Regions from separate parts of the Companilactobacillus pabuli genome, predicted to be linked through region 1. Evidence: riboswitches for the same ligand, from Rfam matches in the RefSeq annotation. Region 1 holds a riboswitch; the other holds the start of a gene.
The links. Region 1 has a riboswitch for lysine ahead of lysA (diaminopimelate decarboxylase). Riboswitches for the same ligand answer to the same signal wherever they lie in the genome.
Positions count from the first base shown of each region.

Region 2: it holds a riboswitch for lysine, as region 1 does, so the genes downstream of both, G6534_RS01235 (amino acid permease) here and lysA (diaminopimelate decarboxylase) in region 1, are expected to answer to the same signal.

Region 1 is NZ_CP049366.1:1,510,082-1,525,961, forward strand. It holds gene dapB (4-hydroxy-tetrahydrodipicolinate reductase) at 1-579, opposite strand, end outside; gene dapA (4-hydroxy-tetrahydrodipicolinate synthase) at 589-1,458, opposite strand; gene G6534_RS07350 (N-acetyldiaminopimelate deacetylase) at 1,459-2,616, opposite strand; gene dapD (2,3,4,5-tetrahydropyridine-2,6-dicarboxylate N-acetyltransferase) at 2,619-3,323, opposite strand; gene lysA (diaminopimelate decarboxylase) at 3,340-4,623, opposite strand; lysine riboswitch at 4,701-4,881, opposite strand; gene G6534_RS07365 (aspartate kinase) at 5,027-6,385, shown strand; gene dapF (diaminopimelate epimerase) at 6,399-7,364, shown strand; tRNA gene G6534_RS07375 (tRNA-Arg) at 7,448-7,521, opposite strand; tRNA gene G6534_RS07380 (tRNA-Ser) at 7,665-7,755, opposite strand; tRNA gene G6534_RS07385 (tRNA-Asn) at 7,770-7,842, opposite strand; rRNA gene rrf (5S ribosomal RNA) at 7,854-7,970, opposite strand; rRNA gene G6534_RS07395 (23S ribosomal RNA) at 8,047-10,964, opposite strand; rRNA gene G6534_RS07400 (16S ribosomal RNA) at 11,137-12,703, opposite strand; gene G6534_RS07405 (CvfD/Ygs/GSP13 family RNA-binding post-transcriptional regulator) at 13,122-13,508, opposite strand; gene G6534_RS07410 (NAD(P)/FAD-dependent oxidoreductase) at 13,587-14,579, shown strand; gene G6534_RS07415 (VTT domain-containing protein) at 14,671-15,321, shown strand; gene G6534_RS07420 (TIGR01906 family membrane protein) at 15,318-15,880, opposite strand, start outside.
Region 2 is NZ_CP049366.1:244,613-260,492, reverse strand. It holds gene G6534_RS01265 (NADPH-dependent FMN reductase) at 1-358, opposite strand, end outside; gene G6534_RS01260 (FAD:protein FMN transferase) at 456-1,385, opposite strand; gene G6534_RS01255 (FAD-binding protein) at 1,539-3,356, shown strand; tRNA gene G6534_RS01250 (tRNA-Thr) at 3,456-3,528, opposite strand; tRNA gene G6534_RS01245 (tRNA-Asn) at 3,606-3,678, opposite strand; gene serS (serine--tRNA ligase) at 3,743-5,032, opposite strand; gene G6534_RS01235 (amino acid permease) at 5,401-6,849, opposite strand; lysine riboswitch at 7,026-7,201, opposite strand; gene G6534_RS01230 (helix-turn-helix domain-containing protein) at 7,293-8,810, shown strand; gene G6534_RS01225 (hypothetical protein) at 9,083-11,341, opposite strand; gene G6534_RS01220 (ISL3 family transposase) at 11,749-13,002, shown strand; gene G6534_RS01215 (DUF916 domain-containing protein) at 13,119-14,234, opposite strand; gene G6534_RS01210 (WxL protein host-binding domain-containing protein) at 14,239-15,219, opposite strand; gene G6534_RS01205 (DUF3324 domain-containing protein) at 15,308-15,880, opposite strand, start outside.

The DNA of each region.
Region 1 (15,880 bases):
GTGATAATCGCCACCACGCGTCTGCAATGGGTCTTCAGAACTGTGTTGAACTTGGTCGTGACCTCTAGCTTGATAAATTAATCTAGCAGTATTTAAAGCGGTTCCTGAAGGCGCATCAATCTTATCTTCGTGATGCTTTTCAACAATTTCTGATTCTTCAAAATACTTGGCTGCTACTTGAGCAAATTTCATCATCAAGACAGCTGACAAACCAAAATTAGAAGCAATAATACCGCCCAAACCTTTTTGATCAGCCAATTTCTTTAATTTTGCAGTCTGCTCTTCACTCATCCCACTAGTGCCAATTACCGGACGAATGTCATGTTCAATCGCAAATTTTGTATTTTCAAAAACGGCACTGGGAATGGAAAAATCGATCCAAATATCCGCATCTGTTTTAATATCAGTCAATTTATTAAAAATTTTCACATTTTTATCAAGACCATAAGTCTCAGGATTCAAATCAGTCACAACAGGGTTGAATCCAGCTACTAATTGTAAATTTTCTGCATCATTGACCATTTTGACGGCTTTTTGACCCATTGAGCCAGAAAAGCCGGAAATAATAACTTTTATCATAAAAAACTCCTAAAGATCTAAAATTTTAAATAATTTAGTTTGTTCTGCTTCATTCAAAGCTAAGATTGGCAAACGACAACCACCAACTTGATAACCGACGTGATTCAAAGCTGCCTTAACCGGTGAAGGTGAAGGATACATGAACAATGCAGCCATCTTTGGTGTTAATTGACGTTGAATTTTACCAGCAATTTGATAATTGCCTTCGTCCAAAGCCTGATACATCTCAGTCATTTCCGTTCCATAGAGATGAGAAGCAACTGAAACAACTCCATTGGCACCAATTACTTTAGCAAAGAGTGCTTGAGCATCCTCACCACTGTAAACGTTGAAATCTTTTGGAGCGTGCTCAACGATATACTCCAAATCTTCCATGGTATTACATTGCTTTACACCTTGAATATTAGGATTGTTAGCCAATTCAACAACGGTTTCTTTTTCCATTAAAACGCCGGTTCGACCTGGAATGTTATAAATCATAATTGGCAAAGGAGAATTCTTAGCAATCGTTTCAAAGTGAGCTTTCATCCCACGTTGATTGGGTTTGTTGTAATAAGGCACCACGACCAAAGCCATATCGATTCCCTTAATCTGACTGATTTTCTTAATAAAATCAATCGTTTGAGCAGTATTATTACTACCAGCACCGGCAATAATAGGAACTCGTCCATCGACAATTTCAACAAATTTTTGATAAAGCTCCAGCTTTTCAGCTTCAGTCAAAGTTGGCGTTTCACCAGTCGTACCACCAACGACAAAACCCTTACTGCCTGTATCTAGTAGATGTTCAGTCAATTTTTTCAAGGCTGAAAAATCAATTTTTTCATTATCATCAAACGGCGTAATTATCGCTGTCATTAAATCAACATTTTCAAACATCTAATTTTCCTCCAAATCCATACGATAATTTAAGAAACCGACCATCGCATCAATTCCCTTTTTGATTGCAGCTTCATGGGGCAAGAAATCTGCTGAGTGAAGTGCACCTTTACTATCAACACCGAGCCAAAACATCGTTCCAGGAATCTTATTGATCAAATACCCAAAATCTTCACCGGTCATTTTGGGCTCAGTTTCTTCAAAATCAATTTGAGAATTATTCTTCATATAATTAATAAAACGTTTCGTCAAAGCAGGATTATTCTCAACTGGGTAATATCCACCTTGATTGTATTCCACTAAAATTTCACAATTAAATGACTTTTCTAAGCCACTAGCAATTTCTTTGATACGTTGACGAATAAATTCAATCATATCTTGGGTCAAGCCTCTAATCGTACCTTCTAAACGGGCTGAACCGGCAATAACGTTACGAATCACGCCAGCTTCCATCTTGCCAAAAGTAATCACGCCACATTTTATTGGATCGATACTACGAGAAATCACCGTTTGCACTTGTTGAATAAAGTTGGCCGCAATCACAACCGCATCATTTGCTAAATGCGGATAAGCAGCATGACCACTTTTACCTTTGATAGTGACATTTACTTCAGTCGTTCCAGCAAATAAAGTACCATTGCGACAACCTATCACACCAGTTTTTAATTGAGCATTGTCATGAAGACCATAAAATTCATCAACGTGAAAATCACCAGTGAATGCTCCTAAATCAAAAGCAACTTTGCCACCACTATCAGCTTCTTCAGCTGGTTGGAAAAAGAAAACTAAATTATCAAGCGGTTGATGCTCACTGAAATAATTTAAAATCCCTAATCCAACTGTCATATGAATATCATGGCCACAAGCATGCATCACCCCAGGATTTTTTGAAGCATAGTCCAAACCATTTTCTTCAGTTACAGGTAAAGCATCCATATCGCAACGATATCCAAGATTACGCTTAGGATTTGATCCTTTGACTAACACCAACAGAGCAGTTGGTAGTTCTGGTAGCTCTTTAATTTCCAAATTAGTCTGGTCAAATTGCTTTATCACTTCGAGAAGATAGGTATGTGTCTTTACTTCCTGCATCGATAACTCAGGAATAGTATGCAAATGTCTTCTTATTTGAATTAATTGCTCCTCTGTTAAAACCATAATTATAACTTCCTTAAAGTACTCTCAATTTTAGTTTTATCAGTTGTTTTTTGATCTTTAACTTTGAGGACTTTAGCAGGAACTCCGGCTACGACTTCATTTTCAGCAACATCTTTAGTTACGATGGCACCAGCACCGACGACTGCATTGTCACCAACCTGAACGCCTTCTAGAACGACAGCATTAGCACCAACGATAACGTTATCACCAATTCTTACTGGTTGAGCAGAAGCAGGTTCAACGACACCGGCCAAAACAGCATTAGCACCGATGTGAGAATTTTTACCAACAATGGCACGACCACCGAGAACAGCTCCCATATCGATCATGCTCTTGTCGCCAATTTCTGCACCGATATTGATAACTGCCCCCATCATAATCACAGCATTTTCACCGATTGAAACTTGATCACGAATGATAGCTCCCGGTTCGATTCGAGCATTGATGTGTTTGATATCTAACATTGGTACAGCTGAATTTTGAGCAGCTGTTTCTACATAAATATCAGTTAAATTATTATCTTTTAAAATTGGTTCAATTGTTTTATAGTCGCCAATCAAAATTGCTAAATCACTACTCTTAAAAACTTTCACATCTGAAGGAAAATTCACATTAGAAACATCCCCTTGAACATATACCTTAACGGGAGTAATTTTCTTAGAGTTTCCTATATAATTGATGATTTCTTCTGCATTCATTTTTTTCATAAATCTTTCCTCCAAATTAATAATCCAAATCTAAACTAGTCAAATCTTGATAGGTTTCTCGTTTAACAACTAATTTATCTTGACCATCTTCGACGAAGACTACCGCAGGTCTTGGATTGCGATTGTAATTCATTGCCATCGAATATCCATAGGCACCTGTATCTAACATTGCTAAGATATCGCCCGGTTTTGTTTTAGGCAATTGTTGCTGATCAATCAAGATGTCACCTGATTCACAATATTTTCCAGCTACGTGAACTGTTTGCTCATTTGGTTGATCCATCTTATTAGCAATAACAGCTTCATATTTAGCTTGATATAAAGCCGGCCTGATGTTGTCACCCATACCACCGTCAACTGACAAATAAGAAGTTAAATTGGGAATATCTTTTCTTGAACCAACAGTATAAAGCGTATAACCTGCGGGTCCAACAATTGAACGACCAGGTTCGATCCAAATTTCTGGAATATCGTTGCTTGTTTTCTTCAATTCATCAGCAATTTGTCTAATAAATTCGTCGGCGGTAATTGGATCATCATCTTCGTTATAGCTAATTCCAAAGCCACCGCCAAGATTGATAACTTCAGGCCAATAATTAAATTCAGTTTGGAATTTCTTGGCAATTTCCATCATCTTCTTAGCTAACATGACGAAACCTTGTGTACCAAAGATTTGTGAACCGATATGAGCGTGGATACCAAGAAGTTCCATATTCTCATCATCTAAAACTAATTTCATAGCTTCGTTTGCTTGACCAGATTCAACATCGAATCCGAATTTACTATCGGTTTGACCAGTTTGGTCGTATTTGTGTGTGTGTGCAGAAATTCCTGGTGTCAAACGCAACATTACTTTAATCGTGGTTTTTTCTTGTTTCAAAATTTGTGATAACAAGTCGATTTCGTGGAAGTTATCCAGCATAATCACGCCGACGTGTTCTTTGACTGCCATCAACAATTCATCGTAAGATTTGTTATTACCATGGAAACTGATTTTTTCACTTGGAAAACCAGCACTCAAGGCGGTATACAATTCACCGCCAGAAACAACATCGATATGAACATCTTCTTGTTTCATTACTTGGTAAATAGCTTTAACAGCAAAAGCTTTGCTAGCATAACTAATTTGATATTTTAAATTATTCTTTTCAAATGCGGATTTAAATTTTCTTATTTGGCTACGGACTTGAGAAATATCAAAAACATAAAGTGGAGTTCCATATTTCTTTGCTAACTCGACACTATCAACGCCGCCAATCATCAAATGGCCATTTTCACTCTTTAAATCATCTATTATCATAATCACTGCTCCTTTTACCAAATAAAAAAGATCTCCTTGCTTAATAACAAAGAGATCCATAAATAATCTGCATCAATTTTGTCATAAGCTCAACGTGACCGACTTTTGATCACGACAGTTCGTATCATCTTGTAATACGCCCCAGCTCGCTAAATCCTGTAAAATTTAGTGCTTCGGCAACTTCCCCTTTCAATAAGTTCAAAGCTTTTACAGAAGCTCCCTCATTTACTCATGTCGATTGCGACCTCTTTTGTTGGTATTAAGATTATAACAACACTCATAATACGTCAAGTGATATTAAAAATATTCTCATATTTCTAATAATTAATATTTTTTCCTTGTCATAATAGGGAAAAATGATACACTCATCATTAAAAACTATTTAATTTTAGAGGTGTAAGTTATGAAGGTCGTTAAGTTTGGGGGCAGTTCCCTCGCAACCGGAGAACAATTTGAAAAAGTCATCAATATTATTGAAGATGACTCAGAACGGAAGGTAATCGTTACTTCGGCTCCCGGAAAACGATACCATGGCGATACAAAAGTTACCGATTTGTTAATCGAGTACGCTAATGAAGTTATCGAAAACGAAGATCATACTAATATTATCAAGGAGATTATCTCAAGATATCACGAAATAAGCGACTATTTTAAACTTGATGATTCAGTCATAAAACTTCTAAAAGATAAATTAGTCAATTTAGCTAAAACAGATTTCTCAGATAATGAACATTTAATGGCAGCATTCAAAGCACATGGTGAATTTCTCAATGCTATTTTGTTAAATGAAGTTTTAAATGCTCAAGGTATTAAATCAATTTTTGTCGATCCTAAAAAAGCCGGTATCATCGTTCATGGAAAACCCAATGATGCCGATATTTCACCAGATACTTATCGTAATTTAGAGAACTTTGATATACCAGAAGACAGCCGTTTGGTTTTCCCAGGATTTTTTGGTTACAGTCAAGACGGCAGTATTTTTACCTTTTCTCGTGGTGGTTCTGATATTACTGGAGCAATGTTGAGTCGCGGCTTGCATGCCGACTTGTACGAGAACTTTACTGATGTCGATGCCATTTACGTTGCTAACAACCACGTTGTCAAGCATCCTCAAGCAATCAAGAAGATGTCTTATCGAGAAATGCGAGAACTATCTTATGCGGGTTTTTCTGTCTTTCAAGATGAAGCTATCATTCCAGCAGTCAAAGGACAAGTTCCCGTCAATGTTAAAAACACCAACAACCCTAGTGCTGAAGGAACTTTGATCGTCCCTGAACAATTCTTATTCAATCCTTCAAACGAAATCACTGGGATTGCTTGTTCTAAACGTTTTTCAGCCCTTTATATCCACCGCTACTTGTTGAATAAAGAAGTCGGTTTTACTTTGAAACTCTTGCAACTCTTTTATAAGTACAATATTTCTTACGAGCACATGCCTTCTGGTATTGATGATTTGACAGTTATCTTCGATCGTTCCAAATTGGATAAAACTACTATCAGCAACCTTTGTCACGATGTCAAAGAAGTTTTGCAACCTGACTACTTAGAGTGGATCGACGATTACGCTATCATCATGGTCGTCGGCGAAAGCATTGCTCATAATGTTAATACAATCGGCAAAATTATTGATTCACTAACTAACAACAATATTGCCATCCATATGATCAACCAAGGTGCATCACGAATCTCCATCATGCTAGGTGTACAGGAATCAGATGCAGATGAAGCTGTTAGACAAATTTATAAGAAATTTTTCAATTAATGAGGTGAAAAAATTGGTAAAATTACTCAAAGTCCATGGTTCAGAAAATAAGTTTTTCATCCTTGATCAAACTTTATTAGATACTCCCTTACCTGACGATGAATTAAAAGCTTTAGCTATTAATCTATGCAAAAATACACTCGGCGGTGCTGACGGATTATTAGTCGTCGATACTAGTGAAAATTGTCTGGGAAAAATGCGTGTCATCAATGCTGACGGCAGCGAAGCTAAAATGTGTGGCAATGGTTTACGAACAGTTAGCCGTTACCTATCTGAAAAGTATCATTTAAATGAATTCAAGGTCGAGACACTTGAAGCTCCCTTGTCCATTTCTAAAGCTGAAGATTTCTATGAAGGTGTTCCTGCCTTTAGTGTCGAAATTGCTCCTATATCCTTTAACAACACGGACCTACCTTTCAGTTATCAACAAATGCCCGAAATGATCGATCAAAATATCCCAGAATTCTTACCTAAGCAAAAATTTTCTGCTGTAGCTGTTCCTAATCCCCATCTAATCAGCTTCGTACCTGAAATCAATGAAGATGATTTAGGAACTCTAGGAAAGACTTTAAACTCCACTAATCCTTACTTCCCTGAAGGAGTCAATGTCAGTTTTGCTAAGATATTAGACACCAACAAACTATTCGTTCAAACCTATGAACGTGGTGTTGGCTTTACAAATGCCTGTGGAACTGGCATGTCAGCTACTAGTTTGATTTTTGCCTTGCTTCACTCTAATGGGTTCGATCCAACGCAAGACATTTCAGTTTACAACCCAGGTGGCATGGTTAAAACTCATGTTAATCTAAATTCCATTAAGGAACTCAGTGAATTACACTTAATCGGCAATGCGACTTTTACTCATGAAATTCAAATAAATGAACAAGACCTACACAATAACGATTTAAATAATTTGACTGTTACTAAAACTGGAGAACAAAAAAACTATCAAGCTTTTGTTGATAGCATTTCTGATTAACTATAAGAACATCTTCAATCGAGATGTTCTTTTTTATTGCACAAAAAAAGACTTATGAGATCAATCTCATAAGTCTTAAGTAGTGCGCCCAGTAGGAGTCGAACCTACAACCTTCTGATTCGTAGTCAGACACTCTATCCAATTGCGCTATGGGCGCATATCAACAACTCAACGGTATTAATTATATCATATACATTATAATAGTGTATACATTTTATAAAAAATTATCGATAAGTTTGTAATCCTTGGAGTAAACCGATAAAAAATGTCTCTGCAACAACTGCAAAGACATTAAGCTTACGGAGAGTAGGGGATTTGAACCCCTGATACAGGTCAATACCCGTATACATGATTTCCAATCATGCTCCTTCAGCCACTCGGACAACTCTCCAAGGTAAAAAAAAACTCCGGATGTCAGACTCGAACTGACGACACCCTGATTAACAGTCAGATGCTCTACCAACTGAGCTAATCCGGAATAATAAAACAGCGTGGCAGCTCCCTATCCTCGCGGGTAGTTTCCCACCAACTACTTTCGGCGCGGAGAAGCTTAACTTCTGTGTTCGGCATGGGAACAGGTGTATCCTTCTCACTATCGCCACCACACTATTTTGCCTCGTACCTTCAAAACTAGATATTAAGTCAATGATTCAAAACACTTCGAACTGCTGTAAACTCTTACTCGATTAAGTCCTCGATCTATTAGTACTGCTCAGCTCCATGTATCGCTACACTTCCACCCGCAGCCTATCTACGTCATATTCTTTAACGGATCTTACTTCCATAAAGGAATGGGAAATCTCATCTCGAGGGGGGCTTCACACTTAGATGCTTTCAGCGTTTATCCCTTCCATACGTAGCTACCCAGCGATGCGCCTGGCGGCACAACTGGTACACCAGAGGTATGTCCATCCCGGTCCTCTCGTACTAAGGACAGCTCCTCTCAAATTTCCTACGCCCGCGACGGATAGGGACCGAACTGTCTCACGACGTTCTGAACCCAGCTCGCGTACCGCTTTAATGGGCGAACAGCCCAACCCTTGGGACCGACTACAGCCCCAGGATGCGATGAGCCGACATCGAGGTGCCAAACCTCCCCGTCGATGTGAACTCTTGGGGGAGATAAGCCTGTTATCCCCAGGGTAGCTTTTATCCGTTGAGCGATGGCCCTTCCATATGGTACCACCGGATCACTAACTCCGACTTTCGTCCCTGCTCGACTTGTCAGTCTCGCAGTCAAGCTCGCTTTTACGTTTACACTCTGCGAATGATTTCCAACCATTCTGAGCGAACCTTTGAGCGCCTCCGTTACATTTTAGGAGGCGACCGCCCCAGTCAAACTGCCCACCAGACACTGTCCCTCATCGCGCTGAGCGATGTAGGTTAGAGCTTTCATATAACAAGGGTAGTATCCCACCAACGCCTCCTTCGAAACTAGCGTTCCGAAATCAACGGCTCCTACCTATCCTGTACATGTCACACAAAAACTCAATATCAAGCTACAGTAAAGCTCCATGGGGTCTTTCCGTCCTGTCGCGGGTAACCCGCATCTTCACGGGTATTATAATTTCACCGAGTCTCTCGTTGAGACAGTGCCCAAATCATTACGCCTTTCGTGCGGGTCGGAACTTACCCGACAAGGAATTTCGCTACCTTAGGACCGTTATAGTTACGGCCGCCGTTTACTGGGGCTTCAATTCTCAGCTTCGCAAGAGCTAACTGATCCTCTTAACCTTCCAGCACCGGGCAGGCGTCAGCCCATATACGTCATCTTACGATTTAGCATAGACCTGTGTTTTTGATAAACAGTTGTTTGGGCCTATTCACTGCGGCTGGCTGTTACACCAGCACCCCTTCTCCCGAAGTTACGGGGTCATTTTGCCGAGTTCCTTAACGAGAGTTCACTCGCTGACCTTAGGATACTCTCCTCGACTACCTGTGTCGGTTTGCGGTACGGGTAGTTTATTTCTAACTAGAAACTTTTCTTGGCAGTGTGAGTTATTGTGCTTCGTTACTAAAATTTCACTCCCCATCACAGCTTGTCCTTAAAGATATAAGCATTTGACTCATATCAAGACTTACTGCTTGGACGCGCATATCCATCAGCGCGCACACATCATCCTCCTGCGTCCTTCCATCGTTCAAACAAAATAAACTAGTACAGGAATATCAACCTGTTATCCATCGATTACACCTCTCGGTCTCATCTTAGGCCCCGACTAACCCTGGGAGGACGAGCCTTCCCCAGGAAACCTTAGTCTTGCGGCCGACCAGATTCTCACTGGTCTTTCGTTACTCATACCGGCATTCTCACTTCTAATCACTCCACTGCTCCTCACGGTACAGCTTCAATGCGATTACAACGCTCTCCTACCACGTGTCTTACGACACATCCACAGTTTCGGTATCATGCTTAGCCCCGGTACATTTTCGGCGCAGAATCACTCGACTAGTGAGCTATTACGCACTCTTTGAATGAATGGCTGCTTCTAAGCCAACATCCTAGTTGTCTATGCGTTTCCACATCCTTTTCCACTTAGCATGAATTTTGGGACCTTAACTGGTGATCTGGGCTGTTTCCCTTTCGACGGTGGATCTTATCACTCATCGTCTGACTCCCGGGTATAGATCAATGGTATTCGGAGTTTATCTGAATTCAGTAACCCAAGACGGGCCCCTAGTCCAAACAGTGCTCTACCTCCACGATCCTAATCCCCGAGGCTAACCCTAAAGCTATTTCGGAGAGAACCAGCTATCTCCAAGTTCGTTTGGAATTTCACCGCTACCCACAACTCATCCCAGCATTTTTCAACATACACGGGTTCGGTCCTCCAATGCGTTTTACCGCATCTTCAACCTGGTCATGGGTAGGTCACTTGGTTTCGGGTCTACATCAACATACTTAGTCGCCCTATTCAGACTCGCTTTCGCTACGGCTCCGACTTTTCATCTTAACCTTGCATGTTAACGTAACTCGCCGGTTCATTCTACAAAAGGCACGCCATCATCCATAAACGGACTTTGACTACTTGTAGGCACACGGTTTCAGGATCTATTTCACTCCCCTTCCGGGGTACTTTTCACCTTTCCCTCACGGTACTGGTTCACTATCGGTCACTAGGGAGTATTTAGCCTTGGGAGATGGTCCTCCCGGATTCCGACGGAGTTTCTCGTGTTCCGCCGTACTCAGGATACTGAATGGAGTGGGTCAGATTTCGTTTACGAGGCTTTCACTCTCTTTGGCCAAGCTTTCCAACTTGTTCAACTATCATTACCTTTTGTTCTCACAACATCAGTCCTACAACCCTATGAAGCAAGCTTCATAGTTTGGGCTATTCCCGTTTCGCTCGCCGCTACTCAGGGAATCGAATTTTCTTTCTCTTCCTGCAACTACTTAGATGTTTCAGTTCATTGCGTGTTCCTCTTGATTGCTATGTATTCACAAACAAGTAAATATCCATTACGATATTTGGGTTCCCCCATTCGGAGATCCCCGGATCAAAGCTTACTTACAGCTCCCCGAGGCGTATCGTCGTTAGTTACGTCCTTCATCGGCTCCTAGTGCCTAGGCATCCACCGTGCGCCCTTTATAACTTAATCTTGACAAAATATGGAAATACATCCATTTTTATCGCGCAGTTTTCGGTGTTTCTTTAAATCATTAATTCTTAATATCCAGTTTTCAAGGTACGAGTTTGAGAGTAGACCCCTCAAAACTAAACAAAGTTTTAACGTTGTGTATTTCCGTTGATGCTAAGCATCATATCCTTAGAAAGGAGGTGATCCAGCCGCAGGTTCTCCTACGGCTACCTTGTTACGACTTCACCCTAATCATTTGTCCCACCTTAGGCGGCTAGTTCCCCGAAGGGTTACCCCACCGACTTTGGGTGTTACAAACTCTCATGGTGTGACGGGCGGTGTGTACAAGGCCCGGGAACGTATTCACCGCGGCATGCTGATCCGCGATTACTAGCGATTCCAGCTTCATGCAGGCGAGTTGCAGCCTGCAATCCGAACTGAGATCGGTTTTAAGTGATTTGCTTGCCCTCGCGAGTTCGCAACACGTTGTACCGACCATTGTAGCACGTGTGTAGCCCAGGTCATAAGGGGCATGATGATTTGACGTCGTCCCCACCTTCCTCCGGTTTGTCACCGGCAGTCTCACCAGAGTGCCCAACTGAATGCTGGCAACTGATAATAAGGGTTGCGCTCGTTGCGGGACTTAACCCAACATCTCACGACACGAGCTGACGACAACCATGCACCACCTGTATCCATGTCCCCGAAGGGAAAGACTAATCTCTTAGCTTTTCATGGTATGTCAAGACCTGGTAAGGTTCTTCGCGTTGCTTCGAATTAAACCACATGCTCCACCGCTTGTGCGGGCCCCCGTCAATTCCTTTGAGTTTCAACCTTGCGGTCGTACTCCCCAGGCGGAGTGCTTAATGCGTTAGCTGCAGCACTGAAGGGCGGAAACCCTCCAACACTTAGCACTCATCGTTTACGGCATGGACTACCAGGGTATCTAATCCTGTTTGCTACCCATGCTTTCGAATCTCAGCGTCAGTTACAGACCAGAAAGCCGCCTTCGCCACTGGTGTTCTTCCATATATCTACGCATTCCACCGCTACACATGGAGTTCCACTTTCCTCTTCTGCACTCAAGTTTACCAGTTTTCGAAGCACTTCCTCGGTTGAGCCGAGGGCTTTCACTTCAAACTTAATAAACCGCCTACATTCTCTTTACGCCCAATAAATCCGGACAACGCTTGCCACCTACGTATTACCGCGGCTGCTGGCACGTAGTTAGCCGTGGCTTTCTGGTTGAATACCGTCAGTACGTGAACAGTTACTCTCACGCATGTTCTTCTTCAACAACAGAGTTTTACGATCCGAAAACCTTCTTCACTCACGCGGCATTGCTCCATCAGGCTTTCGCCCATTGTGGAAGATTCCCTACTGCTGCCTCCCGTAGGAGTTTGGGCCGTGTCTCAGTCCCAATGTGGCCGATTACCCTCTCAGGTCGGCTACGTATCATTGCCTTGGTGAGCCATTACCTCACCAACTAGCTAATACGCCGCGGGTCCATCCAAAAGCGATAGCAGAGCCATCTTTCAAGCTACGATCATGTGAAAGTAGTTGTTATGCGGTATTAGCACTTGTTTCCAAATGTTATCCCCCACTTTTGGGCAGGTTACCCACGTGTTACTCACCCGTCCGCCACTCACCAAAATCTGAATCATGAAGCAAGCTTCAATCTTCAGGATGGTTCGTTCGACTTGCATGTATTAGGCATGCCGCCAGCGTTCGTCCTGAGCCAGGATCAAACTCTCATATTAAAAGTTTGTGACTCATAAAAAATTATACTAGCGAATTGACTTCGTTGTAAATCCAACAAATAAATGTTGGCCTACACAATTTAGTGTTAAAACTTTGTTCAGTTTTCAAAGGTCTACCAGCTGATTAAGCGCTTACGCTCATCAGCGACTTAATTATTTTATCAAGCTTACAAGTTAATGTCAAGAACTTTTTAAAATAATTTTTCTAACAAATCATCAAGCAAATGATAATTTGTTAGGTGATGTCTAACAGACAACTTAATTATCTTATCGAAGATGCAAGAGCAAGTCAAGCACTTTTTTAAAATAATTTTTGACGTCTTGGATAAGCTGTAAGGCTTGAATCCGTTGACGCCGTTGCTCTGTCGCAACAACAAGATATATATTACCAATTAGAATAGAGGTGCGCAACCCCTTTTTACAAAAAAGTTGAATTTTTTTGCTTTTTTTCTGAAATTAGCTTCATTGCACCGTTAATCCAGGCTTCTTTGTGAGTTGCAATCGTCTTATAACCTATATGATCACGATAATTAGTCCAAAAATGCTTATGCAAAATCGGTCTGCCTATCTTTTGAGGATGTAAAGCACGGATTGATAAACTTACCTTTTGATTATATTCATCGATTCCCATTACAATTACATCGACCTGATCTCCTACTTTGTACTGATTATTCAAATCCGAAACGAAACCATGCTTTAACTCAGATATATGAATCAAGCCTTGGTGCTCATCATCAATCTTAACGAAAACACCGTATGACTGAACACCAGAAATTGTTCCTGTGATTTTATCTCCTATTTTCACTTAATTTCCTCCTTTTTTCTAATATAAATGTGTGACAATATATCTATAGATTATATAACAGAAAATGGTGACTATGATATGAATAAGAAAATTTATGACATTTCTATTATCGGTGGTGGTCCTGCTGGTATGTTTGCAGCCTACTTTGGACGTCTAAGAAATCTCGACGTTGCCTTAATAGAAAGCCTGCCTAAACTAGGTGGACAACCAGAAACACTTTACTCGCAAAAACATATCTACGATATTGCGGCTTTACCTAAAGTATCCGGGAGTGAGTTAACTCAGCAATTACTCGATCAATTGCAAATTCTTAACTGTGATCAATACTTAGAAACTTCAGTTTCTTCTATTAATAGAAAAGATGACATCTGGGAACTAACTACTAATAAAGAAACTATCTATAGTAAGGCAATTATCATTGCTATCGGTAATGGTGCCTTTAAGCCTAGAAAGTTAACCTTTGATTACGACAAGACTCTAGAGGAAAACAATCTCGACTACTTTGTTAATAGTTTAGAAGACTTCAAAGGTAAAGATGTTTTAGTAGCCGGTGGTGGTGACTCAGCTGTTGATTGGTCGATCGACTTAGATAAAATCACTAATCATACATCCCTCATTCATAGAAGAAACAAGTATCGGGCTATGGAATCTAGTGTCAACAAACTGAATCAATCATCTGTCGAACAACTCAATCCTTATATCATTAAAAACGTTGATTTCAACAAAACTGACAAATCTAAAATTGACGTTACCTTAAAGATGATCAAATCTGACGATGTAAAGACAATTACTGCTGATAAATTGCTAGTTAACTATGGCTTCGTATCCGATTCAAAGGTTTTACGTGATTGGAACTTGGAGTTAAATGGTCCCTTTATTAAGGTTTCTCAAGAAATGGAAACTAACCTACCTAATGTCTTCGCTATTGGGGACGTCGTGACCTATCCTGGTAAATTACAATTGATTGCTACGGCCTTTGCTGAGGGTCCTATCGCTGTTACTAAGGCATTGAGAAATATCTACCCTGATAAAGACTACTTTGAACACAGTACTTCGATTTTTGAAAAATAATCTTTAATTTAGCCTGTATTTAAATTTATTTTAAGTTAAGCTGTTATAATGTAGTTTAATTTGAATTTTTGGAGTTGATTTGTTGAGTTACGTGACTGGTCTGATCGATTTCATTCTACATATTGATAGTCATTTAGTTAATATCGTGAATAATTTCGGTCTTTGGACATATTTAATTTTGTTTGTAATCATCTTTATCGAAACTGGTGTGGTCATTTTGCCATTCCTACCTGGTGATTCTTTAATCTTCGCAGCTATGGCGTTAGCCGCTAATCCTAAATATGGATTGATCTCATGGGTGTTGTTCATACTATTCCTAGCAGCAGCCGTTTTGGGAGATTCGATGAACTACGAAATCGGTGAACATTTTGGAGAATACGCGACGAGGAATAAATACCTCAGTAAGTTAATCAATAAGGAGCATTTACACGATGCTCACATCTTCTTTGAAAAGCATGGTGGCAAAACTATTGCCATTGGTCGTTTCATTCCTTTGATAAGAACTTTCGTTCCTTTCGTTGCCGGTAGTGGAACCATGCATTACGGTACATTCTTGAAATTCAATTTCATTGGTGCTTTCCTATGGGTAACTATTTGTTCTCTTGCAGGTCATCTCTTTGGTAACATCCCTGCAGTCCAAGAACATTTTTCATTGATTATTATTGGAATCGTCTTAGTATCACTTGTTCCAGTTTTAATTACTGCTCTTAAAAATAAACGTAAAAAAAGCGTTCAGGATTAATTCCTAAACGCTTTTTTGTTAGCTTTCCAAAAATTCAGTCCTTCAAATAAAATGAAGAACAAAATGAAACACTGCGTAAAAAACTCTTCTGGCAAAATATTGATGACTGGATCTTTATCCGGATCAAACAACCAATCGCTGTTTCTGAATAAAACTTCATGAAAAATCACAAAGAACTCATCAAAATTCAATAACATCAATATTGCCACAACAATGCCGACAATACCTATCCATAAAAACATCTTATTAAATCGGGCCCGAATTTTTCTAAATTTAGCTACAATCAAACCACTTCCGATAAATACACCGAAGTTCAATAAGAACAGTTTCTTACAATCTTCAAAATGCAGTCTACCTGAAGCTGACGAAGTGAAATCACTCAATTGAAAATGCCAATTAAAAGGATTGATCAAATAGTCCATCATCTGAGCATAGTTTTTCATAATCGTAGAATATTTCATGCTAACTGCTTGCTCTAAGTAATAATGCTTAATATCGAAAGCAAACAACAAATAACTGGCAAAAATCGTAATAGTAATAGCCGCCGTCAAAATAAAAA
Region 2 (15,880 bases), 1.2 Mb from region 1:
GGGCACGTGATGACCCAAGAGATCCATAAGAAGCACCGGTAATCATAACGGGCTTGTCGACAAATGGATGGATTCCATATGATAGCCAAGCTAAGGCACTCGACAAAACAGCCGTTACAGAGTGATCGTATTCAGGAGTAGCAATAATGACACCGTCAGCATCCTCAATTTTCTTAGCGATGTCTTTGGCCAATTGTGGCACATACTTATCTGCACTCTTCTTAAAGATTGGCAAATCCTTGATTTCAACTAATTCAATTTCAGCGTAATCTTGGAAATGTCTCTTCATATACTTCAATAATTCACGGTTGGTTGATTTTTGGGAATTTGATCCCACAATAGCGATAAATTTATTCATCATTAATCATCCCACTTCTATTTTATTGTCATGTTAATTGTAAAATGTTTCACTAGGTAAAGCAATATAATTATGTGATTGTTTTCATATAGTATAGTTATATTTTCTTAAAAATATCTTTCAATCCGCTAGTAACAAAGGTCTCTAAGTCCTTCGTAATAAAGACAGCTTCAATTCCCTTTTGTGCTTCAATCAAAGCCATACCACGTTTTATACCTTGATAAAAGCCAATCGTTGACCAAATTTCACCGTCAATCGACTTGTCACTAATAATTGTCACACTAGCAAGGTTATTTTTGATTGGATAGCCAGTTTTTGAATCAAACATGTGGTGATATTCATGACCATCAATTACTAACTTGCGTTCATAAATACCAGACGTACCAATTGATTTTTCAGGAATATGCACGACACCTAAGGAGACATCTCGCGGCTTAATGGGATTTTGAATACCGATATTCCATAACTTGTCCTCATGCAAACTGTCGCCGACTAACAAAACATTACCACCCAAATCAATAATTCCCGTCTGAACACCACGTTTTTGCCAAAGCTTTTTGATCTCGTCAGCAATATAACCTTTGGCAATACCACCAAGGTCGATCTCCATACCTTTTTCTTGCAAAAATACGCTCATATTGGCGTCGTCGAGGATTATTTTTTCAGGGTCGATAATTTGTAAGCGTTGCTTGATATCTTTGTCACAAGGCTTGTTGGCACCCTTAAAACCAATTTTCCACAATTTGACTAAAGGTCCGATTGCTACATTAAAGCCTAGATGTTTGCGACTGACTAAAACAGCTCGTTTGATTAAATCATACGTATCTTCTGGCACCTGAACTGGCTTGATACCGGCATTGTGATTGATCGACATGACTTCTGACTCGTTACGATTGACGGTCAACTTATCTTCAAAGTTTTGAATCAACTTGTAACCAGCCTCTAAATCAGCCACACCACTAGGTTCTGCCACTGACAAGTTGATCACTGTTCCCAATGCATAATAGCTCTTGTTAATTAGCCCCATTGAACTTTCCTCAATTCATAAAAAAATAATTTACGATAGTGAACACCCTCTATCATAGTCTTTTGTGTCGTTTACGACAAAGGTAAGTTATTCACAATATCCATAAATAGAGTTATATTAATCCTAACATTTAGAGGAATTGGAGTGAATGAAATGTTTGAGGATTCAAAATTAAATTGGAACGCAACTTATGACGTTATCGTTTTAGGATTCGGTGGTGCTGGTGCCAGTGCTGCTAGATTTGCGGCTGACAACAACGCCAAAGTTTTGATTACTGACTCAGCTCCAGAGGGTCATGAGGGTGGCAATACTCGCTATGCTGGTCAAGTTATTTCATCAGGTGACAATTTAGATGATTTACGTAAATATTACGAAGATTTAGCTTTCCCATTGTCATATGACAAGGATTTGATGGAAACTTTCGTCAAAGGACTCTATGACATCCCTAATTACCTAGAAAATTATCTCGGTGTTAAACCATTTATCATGGGCAAACACCCAGAATCACCAGTATCTAAGGCTTTGCACTTTATGGCTCACGAATACCCAGAATTCCGTGGTCAAGCTACTCACGAATTAGTCGCTGTCCATGAAGGTGTCGCTGACTCTGCTCTTTGGAAAAATCTCCGTCAACAAGTTTTAGACCGTGCTGACAAAATTGATGTCTTGTATCAAACACCCGCTAAACACTTGATTCAAGATCCAGCAACAAAGGCTATCGTTGGTGTTCAAATCGAACGTAATGGCAAACTTTTGAATGTCAAAGCCAACAATGGTGTCGTCATGGCTACCGGTGGTTTTGAAAACAATCCTGAAATGGTCGAAAATTACCTCGGCGAAACTAGTCTAAATCCTATCGGTTCCCTTTATAACAAAGGTATCGGTGTCACAATGGCTAGTGAAGTCGGTGCTAAACTTTATAACATGAACAATTATGAATCTTATGGCATTTTCCATGGACTAACTCCTAAGCCAGCTAAAGGTCAACGTTCACAATTCTTGCCATTCGACTGGCCTGCATTCCACCAAGGCAGTTTGATTGTTGTCGGTGATGATGGAACTCGTTACTTCGATGAAAATGAAATCCACCGTCACGGACACATCCAAGATCACGGCAATTGGAGAGTTCCTTTAGCTCAACGTCATCCTTATGTTGTCTTTGATCAAAAGAAGTACGACGAATTAAAGAATGATAAAAACGCTCCTTATCCAGAATTCTTAGAGTCAGTCGTTAAAGCTGATGATTTGAACAGTTTAGCTGAAGTAATGAACGTTGATGCTGACAAGTTGGCAAGCACTATCAAAGACTTCAACCACTTTGCAGAAATCAAACGTGACTATGCCTTTGACCGTGATGCTGATACTTTGACAGCCTTCGATGATGGTCCTTACTACTGTTTAGCTATGGTTCAAGGATTATTGAATACTCAAGGTGGTCCCGTTCACAATTCCAACGCAGAAGTTGTTGATGTAAACGATGAAATCATCCCTCACCTATACGCTTGTGGTGAATTAGGAAGTTTGATGGGACGTCAATACAACGGTGGTAGTAACCTTGCTGAAAACTTGATTTTTGGTAAGATTGCCGGTGAAAATGCTGCTAAAGAAAAAGACGTTGAGTCAGTTAAAGTCGACGCTAATACCTCAGCTAGTGTTCACGAAGAGGGCTTAGGATCTGATGTTGGCGAAGAACACTATGAAACTAACGACAACCAATACATCGGTAAATCAACTGCCGGTATGGGAAATGAAATCGTCGTTCGTGTCACTGCCAATAGCAAAGACGACATTCAAGATATCGAAGTTTTGAAACAAAGTGAATCTGACGATTACGGTCTCAAAGCTGTTAAGGAATTGCCAAAAGAAATCGTAGAAAAGAATTCGGTCGATGTTGATACAATTTCTGGTGCTTCTGCTTCAAGTAAAGCTATTAAAGAAGCCGTTTCTGATGCTTTGAAACAAATTAAATAAAACTCTTTTAGGAGTGCAATTGCACTCCTATTTTTTTGCACTAAAAAAGGACACCGCTAAACGATGCCCTTCATGGGAGGTATTTCCTAAAATTATCAATGCCGTCTGCAGGATTTGAACCTGTGACCGCCGGTTTACGATACCGATGCTCTACCAACTGAGCTAAGACGGCTTAAAAAAAATACACCTAATTCCAATGAACTAGATGTAATATATTGAGACACCTAGGTATTTCCTAAGTATTTATAACTCCGGATGTCAGACTCGAACTGACGACACCCTGATTAACAGTCAGATGCTCTACCAACTGAGCTAATCCGGAATAATTCAATAGCTCTTTAACAGAACTATTAAATCTTATCAATTTATAAGCCTCAGGTCAATAACTATTTGGCATTTTCTTTAGTAATTTTTGTAACTCCACCCATATATGGCACTAAAACGTCTGGAATTGTTACAGAACCGTCTTCATTTTGGTAGTTTTCCAAAATAGCGGCAACTGTACGACCAGCAGCAAGTCCTGAACCATTCAATGTGTGAGCTAGTTTTGTCTTACCATTTTCGTCACGATATCTGATGTGAGCACGACGAGCTTGGAAGTCTAGACAGTTTGAACAACTTGAAACTTCACGGTACTTGTCTTGAGCAGGCATCCAAACTTCAAGATCATAAGTCTTAGCAGAACTGAAACTTGCATCCCCACTTGAAAGAACGATTACGTGGTATGGAAGTCCTAATTGTTTTAGGATATTTTCAGCATTAGCAGTCAATTTTTCTAGTTCGTTGTATGATTCTTCAGGTTTTGTAACCTTAACCATTTCAACCTTGTTAAATTGGTGCATACGGATCAATCCACGAGTATCACGACCGGCAGAACCTGCTTCAGAACGGAAACAAGGTGTCAAAGCTGTAACATATTTTGGCAAATCTTTTTCGTCCAAAATCTTGTCAGCAAAGTAGTTTGTCAAAGGAACTTCGGCTGTAGGAATCAAAGTCAATGGGTTTTCATCAACCATAACTGTGTAGACATCTTCGGTAAACTTAGGGAATTGACTAGTACCAAACATGGCGTTGTTGTTAACCAAGTATGGAGGGATTACTTCTGTATAGCCTTCTTTTTGGTGTTGATCCAACATGAAGTTGTAAACAGCACGTTCAAGTCTAGCACCCATACCAATGTAGTAAACAAAACGTGAACCTGAAACTTTAGTAGCTTGTTCGAAGTCTAAAATTCCCAGTTCTTCACCGATATCCCAGTGGTGTCTTGGTTTGAAGTTTTCTTTAGGAACGGCACCGACTTTTCTGATTTCAACGTTAGTACTTTCATCAGGACCAACGGGAACAGAATCATCAGGGATGTTGGGTAGACGAACTAAGATGTAGTTCATCTTGTTTTGTGTTTCTTCAAGGTCAGCATCGATCTTCTTGATATCGCCACCGACTTTTTTCATAGCAGCGATTTCGTCACTAGCGTCTTCTTTGTTGCGTTTCTTGTTAGCAATTCCTTGAGAAACCTTGTTTCTTTCTTCCTTCAAAGTTTCTGTCTTAACTAACAACTCACGACGTTTTTCATCGTATGAAAGTAATTCGTCGATTTCTTCACTTGTAACGCCACGTGAAGCTAATTTGTTTTTGATCCATTCAGGATCTTTTCTGATTAGCTTAATGTCTAACATAAATTCATCCTCCATTATTTGTGAACTTGCACGATTAGCCTAGGTAACTGTTTCCTGCAATATAGCGGAAACGAGCTACACAAGGGCTAATCGTCCTTGTTCCGCTCTCTAATATAAAAAAAGGTCGAAACATCCCAATAAAGGGACGAATCGACCATTCGCGGTACCACCCAGTTTCAGAGTATAACAATACCCTGCACTTTCAGATTTTATCGGATCAACCCGAACGGAATTACCCGTTGCCAGAATGCTGGAATAAAACCTTGACGATTTTCACCGACCATCGTCTCTCTGAAAGGTTTGTGAGTAGGCACTCTCTTAGCTTTATATTCATTGTTAATCATAATTTAAAATGTTATAAATATCAACTAGTAATGACCACCATTTTTAGTAGCTTCGACATCGATATCTTCTAGCTTCAAGAACTTCGTCTTATGCTTGATCTTGTAGTAAGCCCAACACATGAACAAAATAATCAAACCACTATAACTGATCAAGAGACGACCAATATTGAAATCAACCATCGAACGCACATCTTGTCCAATAATAATAATGATACCTAGGATGATAGCTAGAATTGGTCCAAATGGGAACCACTTAGCCTTATACTTCAAGTCATCTAGACTGTAGCCCTTGAATAAGTATGCTTTTCTGAAACGATAATGAGAAAAGGCAATCCCAATCCAAGCGATAAATCCGGTCAAACCACTGGCTGCAACCAAGAGTTCATAGAAGGAATCTCCATACAAACTAGTGAATAAGGCTGCCCCACCAACTAAAGCAGTTAGTAGAAGTGAGAAGACTGGTACACCACGACCATTAGTTTTTTCAAAGACCTTTGGTGCCATATTATTTTTACTCATTGACCAGAGCATTCGACTGGCAGCGTATAGTCCAGAATTAGCAGCGGAAATTACTGAAGTTAAAATAACAGCGTTCATAACTCCGGCAGCTAGTGGAATACCAACTTTCTTGAAGACAATCGTAAAGGGACTGATAGCAATATCGCCAGCGTCTGATCCCAAAAGATTTGGACTAGTATAAGGAATCAAAGCACCAATAATGGCGATAGACAAAATGTAAAACAATAAAATTCTCCAAAAGACTTGTTTGATAGCCTTTGGGATACTCTTTTCAGGAGTTGCTGATTCACCAGCTGTGATACCGATCAACTCAGTACCTTGGAAGGAGAACCCGGCAACAACGAATACACTTAGAATCGCCGGAACGCCTCCAACGAAAGGTGCTTTTTTATATGTATAATTTGTCAACCCAACAAAGTTTTCATTTCCTAAAATTCCTAATATACTTAAGACACCAACAATCAAGAAAATGATAACAGCAGTAACCTTGACTGATGATAACCAGTATTCAGTTTCACCAAACGAACTTACCGAAATAAAGTTAATTACCAAGAGCACGATCATGAAAGTTAAACTGATCTTCCACGAGGTCCAACTTGGGAACCAATATTTTACAACTATAGAGATTGTGGATAAATCGACCGCCAAAGTAATCGCCCAGTTGAACCAATAATTCCAACCTAACGCAAAACCAAAAGCAGGATCGATAAATTTTGTAGCATATGTCGCAAATGAGCCGGAAACTGGCATGTAAGTTGCCATTTCTCCCAAACTAGTCATTAAGAAGTAAACCATAATACCAATAGCCACATAAGCTATCAAGGCACCTCCAGGACCAGCTGTTGAAATTGAGGAACCGCTTGCCACAAACAAACCAGTTCCAATTGACCCACCAAGTGCGATCATCGACAAATGACGGGTCTTCAACGACCTATTCACATCATTATTTTCCATCTTTCATTCCCCTTTTTGGATATAAAAAAAATCCTTATTATCAGAGGAACTACCGACAATAAGGATTATAATTATCCCATTAATCAATAGCTCAACGAATTAGAGAGTGTCTCCGTTTGCCGGCAATATTGCGGAAACGAGTTACAAACGGCAGGCTGCTGTGCTTTTGCCCAGAACCTAAACGCCGTTCTCCACTCTCTTAATCGACAGTCCACCACCTATTAAGCAGTAGCCCAATCAAATTACCAAGTAGGGATAATTGATTTCGGCAAACTTTCCTTTCATATCTTTTCAAAGTACCCTATCCATACTCCAAAATACTAATAATAAAGATTGCACCTCTATCTGATTACAAAACATTATAAATAAATGTTAAGATAGTAGCAAGTAGTGTTTCATTTATTATTAAATTATTTTAATTAAACGTTACCGGGGGAAGACAAATGTTGGAGCAAATTTTCTTAGTTAAGCAAGACGTAGAAAAATACAAAATGCTAACTGTTATAAAATCTTTACCTCCTCGTGAAGTAAACCTAAGCAACATTAGTAATCGACTACAATTCACCTACCAAAAAACATATAATATTTTTCAAGCATTACTGGAAGATTTAGCTGACGTCGCTCCCGACATTGACCCTAGCGATACGAAAATCGAGTCAATCGACTTCAGAAAAGTTTCCATTGATACTTACCGACTATTTTTGGTAAAAAACTCAGTCGTTTTCCAAGCCTTCAATTATGGTTTGACTAATGCCAATCCGTCATTTGAGAGTTTCAGTGACGAACACTTTACGAGTAAGTCCACTTTAAATCGTCGAATGTCTAAATTCAGAGCTTTTCTCAAAAACTTCGGTCTCAAGATTTCCAACTCGACACTTGAGATCAAAGGTAATGAGAAAAATATCCGTTGGATGGCATACTATGTTTATTGGTACACATATCACGGGCAAGAATGGCCATTTAGTTTGATTCAAGAAAATTCTATCGATCAAATTATCGGTCGGACTGATATTACCTTCGATAATCCAATCGTTCATTTCCAATTAAAATATTTTCTAGCAATTTCTAGAATTCGTTTGATCAAACGTCACTATATCGACGAACTACCATATTATAGCGATGTTTTTGGCACTCAAAGTCTAGGCGAAGATATTTTGACACAAGAAGATTATCCTATCGTGCCAGTAGTTGCTTTAGATAATGAAAACAAATTGATCAATCTCTTCAGAAGAACCGCCTTCCAACCTAGCGATACTTCATTTGAGCAACCAATCAATGCCAACGCTAGAATCAATCCGAAGTTCTATGCACTCGTTTATCACTTTATAGATTTCTTAAAGGAACATTACCACGATGATATGTCGGTCTACCATAACCAAAAGACTTTGAAACACATCATGACTTACGTAACACGTGACATCGTTTTCTACTACATTATGGCACCTTATTCCTTAATGCATTTGGATTCGATGTATCCTAATGAAGATAGTGAGAAGAACTTTACTGACTTGTATAAAGATGTCTACACCTTCTTCTCTAACGTCGACCAAAATGAATTCCCTGGAATCTACAACGCTGCAGAATTGATTTCTAAAGACTTATATCAAGTTTTGCCTAGTTATATCTCCACTATCCGTGCTGAAGATATTATCAAAGTCAAAGTCTTGATTGATCCTGGTAACCAAACCGCCGAAGTTGTTTTGAGAAATATCCGGACTTTGGACTTCGTTGAGATCGTTCCTAGCAATGTTTTCGATGATGTCGATGTGTTGATCACTTCAATGGATGTGTTGCCTTTGGATATCGAACGCAAGAAGTATCCTGAGAATTTGAAAGTTATTCCTTGGGATATTTCTTCAACGCGTCCTGATTATATTTGGTTGTTGATTCAATTGAATCAGGTTTACGTTAAGAAAATCAAGAATAAACAAGATGAAGAAAAGAAGAAAAAGGCATTGTAGTATTGGTGTTATATTGCCGTCGTCCGCAAAAGCCCTGTGATTGGCTGGAACGCTGCCGACACAACTTGGAGCCTTTGCTAAGCCCAAGTTCGGGCAAAGTCTTCAAGATTGGTCTTATTCTAAGCAACAAGTTGCTAAGAATAATTTGGCGGCTGAGCCATCACAGGGCTTTTGCTACCGACTAGATAGTTGTTTTATTTCTTAATTACGATAAAAAATCAAAATAGCTCTATAAGGATGCAATTTACATTCTTATAGAGCTATTATTTTGCCTAATTTGCAATTGAATTGACTAAGGTCCAATTTAGAGTTCCTTGATATTTGCCTGCTGGTGATACTTGGTCTTGGTTTGGTTCTAGTAACAAGCCAGTATTTTTCGTCCAACCAGCTGATAGATCACTAATAGTCTTATCTTGGTATGAGGTCAAGTCTTGAGCTATCAATTCATCAGAACTAGTCAATGGTTCAGTGGTTGCTTGATTCTTTTTATAAACCAAATCACCGTTAAACTTTTTACCATCCATTGATAATCCGGTTGATGAAACATCTAGCTTCCAAGGAGATCTGAGACTTGTGACGGTCAAATCGAAATCATTTTTTCTGGCAATGTATTTCTTAGTTGTCTGATAATTAATATCTTGAAAATCTAGATTTTTTGAAACAGTCAATTTCAAAATTTTATCAGGGACTTTGTTGCCTTCAATTTTGAATTGCGGAGTACTTGTTGTTTCAATCGCATTATCACCTTTGAACGTAGCTGGTGCTGGTGAAACCGTAATTTCTTGACCAGTTGAATTAGTGGCAGTGCCGTTTAAAACGATGTCAGCACTCGTGTAGCCAGTACTTGCATCGATTGTTCCGAGGTCTTTTGTCAAAGTGTAACTCAAAGTACTATTGGTCATCCCTTTAGCATCAGAAATTGTGATTGGTGCACTACTATTGCCATTGGCGTCTTTATAAGTGATCGTAGCTGAACGATATGTAACGTCAGTTGGCAAATTCAAATCAGAGACGATATTTTGCCAATTTTCACGTGAAGTATCATCCCATTTCAAGTTGTAATCAAAGCTCAAATTATCACCATTATTGACGGTATTGTCGGTTGAATCGTCAGTGATAGTTTTGTTCAAATCGTTATCAGTCAATGAAGATGTTACTTTGGCGGTGGCTAAAGCAGGAATTGATTCAAAGACTGCCAACTTGCTGTAATTGGCTTTTTCATTATTGGCACCGGTCAAGCCCCAATAAACGTGTCCATCGGTTGGATTACCAAGTTCACTAGGATCAACCGGAATAGTTTCCTTAACTTCGTCATAATATTCACTCTGACCTGTATTAGCAGTTCCGTCAGGATATTTGTCATTGTAGTCATAACTAATCGTAGCCGGATTGCCATTTTCAGCTGGATTCCAAGTAAAGGTCAAATGATGCCAATAAATTGGATTACCATTTTCATCGTCACCGTCAATCAAGTGAGTCTGAGTTGGTGCTGCTTGATAAGTTGACAAAGCCTTACCTTTATTGGAAACACCTGTGATATAAGCCCACAAGCTACCATTTCCAATCGTTGAAAGGCTGGCCTTTAGTTGATCATCGTTACGAATATTGTTTAAATCCAATGACTTGTATGAAACTGAATTGCCAGGATAAGTCAAATTGATCAAACCATAAGAACTACCCGTATTACCTAATTTTAATGAAGGAATATAATTGTCAAAATCAACATTCAACAAATCATTATAGGCTGGAAAAGTAGCAGGTGGAGTGTCTGTACCTTTAGGTGTATCAAAACTATTCAATGTGTAGTACAAATATTTCTTTCCACCGGTATGTATGACATTATCGTAATCTATTGAAGATTCACCAATTTGAATAGGCTGTTGAAGCTTACTCCCCATCAAATTGTTATCTTCTGTTTTGAAGTTCAAAGCAATACTGTTACCAACTGCAGTCTGAGCGGCCTGTTCCGGGGTATTAGTAGTAGCGCCAGAACTAGAGTCCTTACTCCAACTCCAATTACCCAAAAGATTAGTCCCAATATCTTTCAATTTAGCTGTATCGGCTCCCATCGAACCTAGAGATTGCATCCCAGCTCCCATGGCAGAGGTTCCACGCGAATCATTTTGCAAAACTAACGACATCCCTTCGCCATTGCTCAAAGGATCGGTATCTTCTCCAGAACCAAAATAAAGCCAAACTGAAACGGTTTGTTTCTTATTTATATCAATATAATTGTCGCTACCACTACCGATTTTTGACCAAGCAGCACCTACACTTTTTTCGTCACCACTCTTAGCCATATCCAAAACACGACCATTATGCTTATCAGATGAATCGCTAGAATTATTGTAAATGGTGGCCGAATTAGTTTGATACGAATAATTGTCATCTTCAGTAGATGTCTTCTCAAAATTGCCAACATCAAAATACTTCGAAATATCCAAACCAACCGGCGCATTGTTAATAGCATCGCTGTCGGTGTCCGCAAAAACCACTTGAGCAGTAAACGGCATGAGAACAATAAATGTCAATAATAAAGCCGATAGAACAGCCAATCCATTTTTGTTATTGAACGTAACACGTCACTCCTTCAATTATCTCTATTATTATGATAGTTCATAATTAAAGTGTTGAACGTTAATAAATAATAAAATTATTTTTGATTATTGAATTATTTTGTTAAAACTTATCTAAAATTTCATGCATGGAAATAGTCTCTTGATTATCAAGTCTCCTCTTTTATATGGACATTGTGGTATGTAAGTCGTGAATGTTCAGCTCTTATGTATTAAATATTACGCAAAAAAATGGTTCTAAACTTTCTGGTATTGATGAACAATCAATACCAGTTTTTTTATACTCTTTGAAATAAAAAAAGAACATCACTGTTCTCGTGTTAAGATTTAAGCGACCAAACCAAATCAAACAGGAGTGAACAATGATGTCCCAAGACAATTCTATACTATGTGCACTAGACATAAAAGACAATAATATAAAAAATGTTTCAGTAAAGGATGCCAAGATAAAAAAACGTGGCGTTATAAAACACATTAAAATAGTGAATGCTGAACTATCTTATTCTTTATATAGGTGCCCTCAATGTGGAATGAATACACTAGTTAAAAATGGTAAAAGAACCACTAATGCAAGATTAGCTAGCTTTAATGGTATCGAGTACCACCTAGTACTAAGAAAGCAACGATTCCTGTGTAGGAACTGTGGAAGCACCTGCGGTGCCCACAGTGATCTATTGATAAAAAATCATACTATGACCAAACAGATTAAGAATAGAATCTTTTCCATGGCTAAAGAATCATTTACTCTGTCATCAATAGCTAAAGTCATCGGTATTTCAGCCAATACTGTAAGTAGGATTTTATATAGTAATACCAAAATTCCTAATAGATGTGCGCATTTGCCAGAAAATCTTTGTTTTGATGAGTTTAGATCCGTAAAAAATATTTTTACATTTATCGCCATCGATGCGGATACGCATCGATTGGTCGAATTGATACATGACAGACTGTCTAAAACAATAACTGAACACTTTATAAATAATTACAGCTTATCGGAACGACAAGCTGTAAAAACCGTATCAATCGACTTAAATGCCAACTATCAATTAGTCGTTCATCGTATATTCCCCAATGCTCGCATTGTCGTAGATAGGTTTCATATAGTTCAACTTTGTAGTAGAGCCTTGGATCAAGTACGTATCAATTCTTTAAAAAAATTGCCTGATAAAAAATCTCGTATATATAAAGCAATGAAATCTGATTGGCGTCTATATCATCTTCCAGAGGAAGATGTAGACGATACTCATATAAAATTTATTGTCGGCATAAATGAATTTACGACTATTCAAAATGTCATCGATATAGCTACTGATGAAATACCAATTTTCAAGGAAGCTTATGGTACTTATCAGAGTATTCAAAGATCAATAAGATATCATGACATAAATCTACTTCAGGAAACTACTTCTGGATATAAAAGAAATGGAACTGCAATGGATACAGCCATTACAACGTTACGAAAAAACATAGATTATGTGAAAAATAGTTGCTTATTGCCATATTCCAATGGCCCTCTAGAGGGCACCATTGGAAAGATAAAGAAACTAAAAAGAAATTCTTATGGCTTTAGAAATCTTGAACACTTTATTAAAAGAATAAGACTGATTTGTGCATAGAAAAAGAGCATCCTTGATGAGGATGCTCAATGAGCTCAAAATCATTCATCAATACGATTTGACAAAGAGCCAAAAAAATCGTCTTACCAATCAAAATTAGTAAGACGATTTTATCTTTATTTCTTATGACGTTCTGAGCGAGTACTACCTGATCTTGAATCTTTTGACTTGTCAGGTTTCTTAGTACTTCTCATATTGAGTTTGCCACGACCTTTAGTTGGACCATTGCCCTTATTACGTTGTGAGTAGTAGAGATACATCCAAACTACGACGGCAATCAAGACAATAATTCCAATGATGATACCAATCCATTGTTTGTTGTTGGATTCTTGTTTTGGTGAAGCAGCATCATTGACGTTATCAACTTGACGTTGTTTGACAGTGATATTGTAATCAAACGACTTTTCAAAACCAGAATCGTTCTTTAATGTGATGTGTGCTTTGTAAGTTCCCGCGTCCAATTTCTTCACTGGAATAAAGTAGTTGAATTGCGAATTAGGAGCGATTTGCAGGTTATCTGCACTATAGTTGGTCTTCTTACTACCATTAGTAATTTCTGCCTTCAGGGACACTTTATTGATGTTTATCGGTGCTGTATTGTCCAAGGTGTAGGCAATTCCTGTCGATCCGGCTACAGCTTTTGGTGCAGCGGAAGTCAAATGCATATCAGGCATGACACCATCATCTTTGGAGCGCAAAACTACCCCTTTGACGTAGCGAACTTGATTCTTAATATTGATGTTTTTAGACTTCGTTGGACTAACAGAAGCTGTCGTCGTAACACCACCCAAAATAATCCCAGAATATTCAGAATCGGGTGACTTTACTTTGAACTCGACCGTCTTATTTTCACCAGTAGCCAAGTGGACAGTTTGTTTACGTTTGCCTTCGACTAGGGATGTCAAAGATGGCAATTTTGACTTGTACAATTGAGCGTTGTACTTATCATAGCCAATCACACCAGAGTCCGCCGTATAAGCATTATTGACTTCAGCCGTGACTGTGATTGATTTACTACCAGTATTAGCAATCAAAACTTTCAAAGTCTGATCTTTTTTAGGTTCAACTTTGAGATCAAAGAAAGACTCATCTTTGTTAGTTTGATTGTCTGGCAAAATCGCCTGAATCGCATAGGACTTATCAGGCGCAGCTTTGACTGTTGTCGCGAAAGGTAAAAATGTCGCAATTAATAGTAATAATGTGGAAAAAAAGACAATTATTCGTTTCTTCATACTTTTAACTCCTACCTGAATGCCATATTGCCCAGAAAATTAGGAAAATCAACGATACTAAGACGCAGACGATTAAGATGTAAGTCGTTGTCTTATTGTAAATCAGACCCTTACAACGCTTGTTAATGTCGTTAGCCTGATCTTGGGTGATGGTATAAGTTTTGTGGAACGTCCAAGTAGCCTTCCCACTTCGAGCCGCACCTTTGACGACGTACTTCCCCGCTTGAATTGGAGTCGTATTTTGGTCAAAGTCAACTGGAATACGAGAATTTGGGGCTACTTTAGGATATGTGAGATCCGCTGACATAGTTTTTGGACCTAGGTTGAATCTATCAAGCCAACTCTTGCGTTTGACTGTTACGTGGACGATGACTTTTTTCATCATCCCTGGTTCTTTATTTTGGAGGTTTACTATTATATGAGGTTTCTTATTAATTACATCTAAAGATAGATTATGTAATGATAATATTCCCCCAACAGGTTTATTATCATCAGTTATCCATACGGGTACATCCGCAGTTCCTGACACAGCACTATCTAATGAACGGATACTAAAACCTCCAAGAACCAAGCCATTAATTTTTTTTGAAGGTAACTTAACTTTAAATTTTAAATCTTTTGTTTTATTCGGAGCTAATGTTACCTTCTGAGATTTAGTCATATCTGAAAAAGCATACTTTAATCCATACTGACCCGCTTTTACATCATCAGTATAAACTATTTTTCCATCCATTGAAGTCGTGGCATTAGTAGGCACAACTTTCAAATGCAATCTTCTAATGCCAAAATTCGACAGTGAAATTTCCAAAGTTCTTTCTGAATTTGAATCACCAATAATTTGGAAACGATCAGTAACATCCGAATCTCCAATTAAAGGAGTAACGGTTAAGCCATCAATATCAGCTTTTACATAATTATCAAACGAAAAGAAGGACACTAGTGAAAGAAATATTCCAAAAACTAAACATACTACTTTTTTATTCATAATAACCTCTAATTAAAAGCTCTGTATGCTTCTATGATACTAAAAAAGCCGTTCCAATTGTTGGAACAGCTTAATATTTATTTATTAATTAACGACGACGTCTTCTAGTTGTATTTCCAGAATTATTGTTGTTATCTTTATTATTATTTCTCTTACCTAAATAGACTCCTAAGCCCAAAATAATTGCTAGAGCTAGAACACCTAGCAAGATCCATAGCCATAGATAATTAGGTTTAATTCCTGCTAATTTGTTGTATTTAGCAGCATCGTTGTTTGTGATTGTGAAGTCTTTATTGATTACCCAACTCTTGATTCCACCTGCTGTTTTATACGTTAATTTCAAGTGATAATTACCAGCCTGGAGTCTCTTTTTTCCCCAAGAAATTGAATAATTATAAGTAGATGTAGGAGCTAAATTTTGATTATTCTTAACTTCAGTAATTTTGAATTTCTTATCACTTTTACTTGTTACAACTGCCTTTGAACTTAATTGACCAGCATACGCATTATTTGCATTGTGAACTTTTGCAGTCACACCAGCATTTGGTCCCTTTGCAGAACTAACTGTATTTGGTCTGACCGACATAACTGAATATTTAGGTTCTTGATTTTCCTTACCATTTTGATGTATTTGAATAGGTATAGAATAACTAAACTTATT